DNA from 3 places in the Sphingomonas sp. R86521 genome. Region 2 is predicted to be linked to each of the others. Evidence: riboswitches for the same ligand, from Rfam matches in the RefSeq annotation. Region 2 holds a riboswitch; each other region holds the start of a gene.
What was found. Region 2 has a riboswitch for cobalamin ahead of metE (5-methyltetrahydropteroyltriglutamate--homocysteine S-methyltransferase). Riboswitches for the same ligand answer to the same signal wherever they lie in the genome.
Positions count from the first base shown of each region.

Region 1 (2,261 bases), 630 kb from region 2:
AGACCCCGGTCCGAAACGGCGAAAAGTCCGTATCCCGGTCGAACACATCGACCCCCTCGCGCGCCTTCAACCACCCCACCGCAGCGTAGGTAACCGGCGTCAGCACGACCTCCCACCCCACCTTCAGCGCCCACTGAGTGAACAACACCGTGACGACCAACGCCGGCGTCCATCCCGCCGCCCCCCAGAACGCGAGCGGATAGAAGATCAGGCTATCCACCCCCTCGCCCAGCACCGTCGACCCGATCGTCCGCGACCACAAATGCCGGCCTGCGGTCCAAACCTTCATCCGCGCGAGCACATAGGAATTGACGAACTCGCCTGCCCAGAACGCGCAGACGCTCGCCGCCACGATCCGCGGCACCTGCCCGAACACCGTCGCGTACGCCGCCTGGTTGGTCCATGTCGGTGCCGGCGGCAGCGCCACCACGATCCACGCCATGAACGCCATGAACACCACCGCGGCGAACCCCGCCCAGATCACGCGCCGCGCCCGCGCGTAACCATAAACCTCGGTCAGCACGTCGCCGATCACGTAGCTGACGGGGAAGAACAGGATTCCCGCTCCGAACGGCCAGTCGCCCACGACCGGCAGATGGATGACCGCGACCTTGCCCGCGCCGATCACGTTCGACAGCAGCAGGATCGTCACGAACGCGGCCATCACGAAATCGTAGTAGCGAAACTGCGCCGCGCTCGCCGCCACGGGTATGGGCTGGTCTTTCATGGTCACGACTATGATCGCGGTTCCAAGCCCGTGCAATCCGCGCTAATCGACCATCGTGCGCGCCCGTAGCTCAGTTGGATAGAGCAAGGAGCTTCTACCTCCTCGGTCGGGGGTTCGACTCCCTCCGGGCGCGCCAATTCCCCCACGTTTCAAATCCGATTGGCCGCCGCCGAACTTTGCGATAGGGCGAGCGTCGGACCACGGTGAGACCCGCGGTCCGAATGATTGCGCCGGTGCCTCGAAAGAGGCTTAATTGCGGAATGCGGTGCGGACGGCTCGCCTGTCCAACGCCGCGGCTGTCCCTGCAACTGTAAGCGGATAGCGAGATATGCACGCCCGGCGTTCGCGCCGGGCAGCCACTGGGTCCATCGACCTGGGAAGGCGCGTATCGAGCATCGACCCGTGAGCCAGGAGACCTGCCGGCGCTGTCGCTCATGCTTTGGTCCAGGGGATGGCCCAGGCACGGACGAACTCCGTTCGAGCGACGAACTTGCGGCCGGGGTCGCAGGCGGGGGCGAGGCAGCCGGGCGTTCGCGTCCGTTCGGTCGTGTCGGCTCCGACGTTCGCGCACGCGAGAACGACCCCAGTCGCGTCGTCGAAACGACGCGGGGGACCTGTTCATGAAGACCATTTTCGTATCAATGCTGGCGCTCGTCGCCGCCACGCCCGCGCTCGCGCAGAGCGATCCAACCTTGCCGACGCGCGATGCGGAGGGGAACGAGATCGTCGTCACCGCCTCGCGCTCGGGCGACGGCACACAGGTCCGCGACCTGCCCGCCTCGATCACGCTGATCGACAACGATGCGCTGCAGCAGCGCCAGACCCGTATCCTGTCCGATGTGCTGCGCGACGTTCCCGGCGTCGCGGTCAGCCGCACCGGCGCGATCGGCGGGATGACGCAGGTCCGCATCCGCGGCAGCGAGAGCAACCATGTCCTGGTCCTGATCGACGGCATCAAGGCGTCCGATCCGTATAATGGCGAGTTCGATTTCGGCACGCTGATCACCGACGAAGCCGCCAAGGTCGAGGTTCTCCGCGGCCAGCAGTCCGCGCTGTACGGCTCGGACGCGATCGGCGGCGTGATCCAGTACATCACGCTGACCGGCCGCGAGGCGCCCGGCATATCCCTACGCGCCGAGGGCGGATCGTTCGGCACCGCATCGGGCGGCGCGCGCTTCGCCGGCGCCAGCGACACGCTCGACTATGCACTGTCGAGTTCGCTCTACCGCACCGACGGCACGCCGACCGCGCGCGACGGCGATCGCGACATCGGATCGACCAGCATCGGCGCCAGCGCCAAGGTCAGCTGGACGCCGTCCGCGATCTTCAAGCTGACCGGCGTCGGCCGCTACAGCTACACCGATGCGCAGACCAACAACTCGGCGCTCGACGGCCCGCTGTTCGGGTACACAGTCGACAGCCCCGGCGTGCATTTCCGCAACGACGCATTCTATGGCCTCGCCCGCGCCGAACTGACGCTCGCCGACGGCCGCTGGACCAATGCGCTGACCGGCCAGTTCGCCGACACCACGCG
Region 1 is NZ_JAXHBY010000001.1:2,388,648-2,390,908, forward strand. Features, by position in the region: gene SJY20_RS11090 (queuosine precursor transporter) at 1-727, opposite strand, end outside; tRNA gene SJY20_RS11095 (tRNA-Arg) at 787-863, shown strand; cobalamin riboswitch at 942-1,166, shown strand; gene SJY20_RS11100 (TonB-dependent receptor plug domain-containing protein) at 1,348-2,261, shown strand, end outside.
Region 1: linked by a shared signal. The riboswitch ahead of SJY20_RS11100 (TonB-dependent receptor plug domain-containing protein) and the one ahead of metE (5-methyltetrahydropteroyltriglutamate--homocysteine S-methyltransferase) in region 2 are both predicted to bind cobalamin.

Region 2 (2,261 bases):
TCGGTCGCAACCGTGTCGCGGCCCTCGTTCAGCGCGCGCTTCAGGATCGCGAGCTCCTCGATCTTCTGAACGGCGAAGGCGAGCCACTGAGTCACCTCGGCATCGAGCTTCCGTTCCAGCGCGAGGTCGACCGGGGTGTGGAGCAACGAGCAGGACGGCGCGAGGATGACGTCGCGGGTCGCGGCGATCGGGGCGAGCCGGGCGAGGAGATGTTCGAGATCGGCGCGCCAGATGTTGCGGCCATCGATGATCCCGAGCGACAGCAGCAGCGACGCCGGTGCGGTCTTCAGCACCGCGTCGATCTGATCGGGCGCGCGTACCAGATCGACATGCAGCCCCTGGACCGGAAGCGCGGTGGCGAAACCGAGATTGTCGCCGAGGCCGCCGAAATAGGTGGTGAGCATCACCTTGACGCCCGACCGCGACAGCCGGGCATAGGCGCGGGTGAGCGCGCTGCGCTGGCGGTCGTCGAGATCGAGCACCAGCACGGGCTCGTCGATCTGCACCCATTCGGCACCTGCGCGCGCGAGATGGCCGAGGATCACCGCGTAGAGGCCGAGTACCTCCTCGAGGAAATCGAACGGATCGACATCGCGGCCCTTGGCGAGGCTGAGCCAGGTGACGGGGCCGAGTAGGACCGGCCGGGTTTCGAACCCTTGCGCCTTGGCCTCGCGATATTCGTCGACGATCTTGAGCGGGTTCAGCGCCAGTTTTTGCCCGGCGGCGAGTTCGGGGACCATGTAGTGATAGTTGGTGTCGAACCACTTGGTCATCTCGCAGGCGGTCAGGCTCGCGTGGCTATGGCCGCAGCCTTCGCCGGCGTCCGTGGTGCCGCGCGCCATTGCGAAATAAGTTGAGAGATCGGCCTGGCCATCGCCGGCGCCATAGCGGTCGGGGATCGCGCCGAGCATGACGCTGGTGTCGAGGACGTGGTCGTAGAGCGAGAAGTCGTTGGACGGCAGCCAGTCGGCACCGAGCGCGCGCTGTCGCGTCCAGGCGGCGGTGCGAAGGCCGGATGCGGCCTGCAGCAAGTCCGGTTCGGACGACTTGCCCGCCCAATAATGTTCGAGTGCGGTTTTCAGTTCGCGGCGTGGGCCGATGCGTGGAAAGCCCAGTGTGGCAACAGTGACGGTCATGGTCTTCATACCCCGATGAAGGGCGAGGAAGACGGATGGTCACAGGCATCGACACGCGTCCGGACAGGGCCCGGCCGTGCGCATGCAAGCAGCCAGCCCGGGATCCCCGCCGGTGGACGTTATCGCGTCGAAGGCAGGTCTCCTGGCTCACGGGTCGTAACGACGGTCTGGCCTTCCCAGCGGTTCGCACCGCCAGTGACACTCGATGACCGCCGCTCGCCGCTTACAGTTGCGGGGGCAGCGCCGGCATAGGATCTGGCTCCTGAAAGGAGATCCGCACCGGCTTCCCGTCTTAGCTTCGGCGCGCTCTCACGGCCGAAGAACCTTGACGCGACGTGTGTCCCAGCTTCGGCGAGCGGGGTCAAGCGTCATATAAAGAATTCTTTATATGACGCTTTGGGGGTGTGTCGGAGGTCGTCCGGACGGTGCTAGAACTTGTACCGCGCGCCGGCGAAGAACTGGCGGCCGGTCTTCGAATAGACCTGCTGGTCGCGCAGGCCGACGCCGTCCCAATAGCTGGTCGCCTGGTTGGTCAGGTTGATCGCGTCGAACGACAGCGTCAGCCCGTCGGTCAGCTTGTACGACAGCGAGGCATCGACGTTGGTGGTGCTGTACGACCCCGTATAGTCGGCGAGCCCCGAGCGCAGCGGGACCTGGCGGACATATTCGTCGCGATAGGCGAGCGAGACGCGCGCCGACAGTCGGCTGTCCTCGTAATAGAGCGTCGCATTGGCGGCGTTCGGCGACACGTTGGTCAGCGGCGCGATCAGCGTCGGGCCGTTGGCATTGGTGGTCAGGATGTAGCGGATGTTCGACTTGATGTGCGTGTAGTTCAGGATCGTGCCGAAGTTCGACAGGAAGCTCGGCAGGAACGTGAAGGGCTGCTGGTACTGCAGCTCGAACCCCTTGATCTTGCCGCCGGTGGTGTTGACGTACGACGTGATGTTGGTGGTGGTGTTGGGGTCCTGAGACGCGGTCAGCAGGCCGAGCGGCAGGCCCGCTGCGGCATAGGTCGTGGTCGAGCTGATCTGCTGCACGAAGCTGGCGATATCCTTGTAGAAATAGCCGGCCGACAGGATCGCGCCGGGCGCGAAATACCATTCCGCGCTCGCGTCGATATTGGTC
Region 2 is NZ_JAXHBY010000001.1:1,757,534-1,759,794, forward strand. Features, by position in the region: partial or broken gene metE (5-methyltetrahydropteroyltriglutamate--homocysteine S-methyltransferase) at 1-1,145, opposite strand, end outside; cobalamin riboswitch at 1,251-1,479, opposite strand; gene SJY20_RS08230 (TonB-dependent receptor) at 1,565-2,261, opposite strand, start outside.

Region 3 (2,261 bases), 110 kb from region 2:
GCCGGAGACCAGCGTCTTCGCGCCATACCGGCTATGGTCGTCGTTGCGGATCCCGCCGGTCAGCGTCAGCCCCTCGACTACCTGCCCGCTGAGCTGCCCATAGATTCCGGTGATCTCGGCCTTGCCGCGCGCCGGTGCCGGAACCGGGACGGCGAGCGATGCGGACGGCGACACGCTGCGGAACCGCGACCGCTCGTTCTCGACGCCGAAGGTCGCGTCCCAGCCCGTGGCGATGGCGAAGCTGCCCTGATATTCGAGTCGCTGATTGCGCCCGGCGGAATCGAACGACTTCTGGCGTGCGCGCGCCGGGCCGTAATTGTCGCGGTCGGTGTCGGTATAGCCGTACGCCACCCGGTTGCGCAGGCGGGCGTCGAACAGGTCTACGTTCAGGCCCGCATAGCCGACGAATTCGCGGTTCAGCGTGTAGTCGGCGGTGTCGGCAGTGGTCGAATCGAGGTCGGCGCGACCGCTGGAGTAATAACCGCGGACATCCGCGCTGACGCCGTGCGCGATGTCGAGCACCGCGCGGCCGGTCATGCTGCGGTTGGTGTAGCCATCCTTCTCGCGGCCGCCGAACGCCGGTGCGATTACCGAAATGCCGTCGGTCGTGAAGCTCTGTCCGCCGATCCGCCACGCCAGCGGCCCGGTCCGTCCGCCGAGCCCGGCGCGGGCGCTGACCGTCTGGCGTGATCCCGACTCGACGTCGAAGCTGCCTTCCAGCTCGCGCGTCGGCAGCGGCGTGACGATATTGACGACGCCACCGATCGCCTGGCTGCCCCACAGGATCGACTGCGGTCCGCGCAGCACCTCGATACGGCTGGCATCGCCGACCAGCAGGTTCGCGAAATTGTAGCCGCCGCCGGCCGCCGACGGATCGTTCAGCTTGACCCCGTCGATCACGACGACGGTCTGGTCGGCCTCCGCGCCGCGGATGCGCAGCGAGGTGTTGGTGCCGTATCCGCCGTTGCGCGACAGGCTGACGCCCGGGGTGCGCAGCAACAGGTCGGCGACGGTCAGGTCCTGGTTGCGGTCGATCGCCGCCTTGTCGAGGATGGTGACCGATGCGGCGACGCGGTCGATCGTTGTCGGTGTCCGGGTCGCGGTCACGACGACCGTGCCGGCCTCGCTCTCGGCGGTGGTCGCGGTAGCGGTGGCGGCAGCATCGGGCTTCGATGCCTCCTGCGCGAACGCGGATGTCGATGCGAACAGGCCGGCCAGTATGATTGTCTTCACGTAGATCCCCCTCAAGACGTCGGGACCCGAGCCACGAGGGAGAAGGCACAACACCTCCTCCCGCGGAACGCAGGTCGGCGATGTCGTCACGCGGGTTTTCCCCGTCCGTTCGGCGCACCCTGGCCGGACGAAAGACGACTGCGCCGGGCAGGTCTCCTGGCTCGCGGGTCAATGTCGTCCGGCGCCGGCAAAGGTTACTTTGCCAGGGACCGGTCCGTGCCGCCTTCTCAGGTCCCTGGGGTCCCAATGGCATGTGGCACGGCGACTCGCCGCTTACAGTTGCAGGGGCAGCCGGGGTTTTCCCGTTCCCTTTTCATCCCCGTCACCGGGGAACCTGACGCGCTCGCCTGCTAGGGCCGGCCCGGCCGGACGTCAATCAGGCGATCAGATGGAAGAACGATCCGGTGACGCGCGCGATGCGGTGGCCGGCGGGTGGCAGCGGATTGCCCTCTCCGTCGGTTAGGTCGGCGAGGTTGGCGGGTGCCCCGCCAGTGATGGTCGCATAGTGGAATTCATGCCCGCGACGCATCTCGCCGCGCTCGGCGAAGCCGGTCGGCTCGCGCCACGCGACATGGCGATAGCCGAGCGTCATCCGCCGCTGCGCGAAGCTGGTCTCGACCGGCAACAGTCCGGCCATCCGGTGCACCTTGCCCTCTGAATCGGCCAGCGTCTGCCCGAGCACCATATAGCCGCCGCACTCACCGTGCACCGGCCGGGTCGCCGCAAACTGCCGCAGCCCAGCGAGGAACCGCGCATTGCCCGCGAGCCGGCCGGCATGAAGCTCGGGATAGCCACCGGGCAACCAGCAGCTGTCGGCATCGTCCGCGGGCGCCTCGTCGTTCAGCGGCGAGAACCACGCGATCTCCGCGCCGGCACGACGCCAGCCGTCCAGCATGTGCGGATAGAGGAAGGCGAACGCCGCATCCCGCGCGACCGCGATCCGCTGGCCCGGGGGGCGCAGCCGGCTGGGCTCGGTCATGTGCCGATCCCCCTCCACGACCGTCACCCCAGCGTAGGCTGGGGTCTCC
Region 3 is NZ_JAXHBY010000001.1:1,647,205-1,649,465, reverse strand. Features, by position in the region: gene SJY20_RS07750 (TonB-dependent receptor plug domain-containing protein) at 1-1,233, opposite strand, end outside; cobalamin riboswitch at 1,362-1,586, opposite strand; gene SJY20_RS07745 (cobyrinate a,c-diamide synthase) at 1,610-2,261, opposite strand, start outside.
Region 3: linked by a shared signal. The riboswitch ahead of SJY20_RS07750 (TonB-dependent receptor plug domain-containing protein) and the one ahead of metE (5-methyltetrahydropteroyltriglutamate--homocysteine S-methyltransferase) in region 2 are both predicted to bind cobalamin.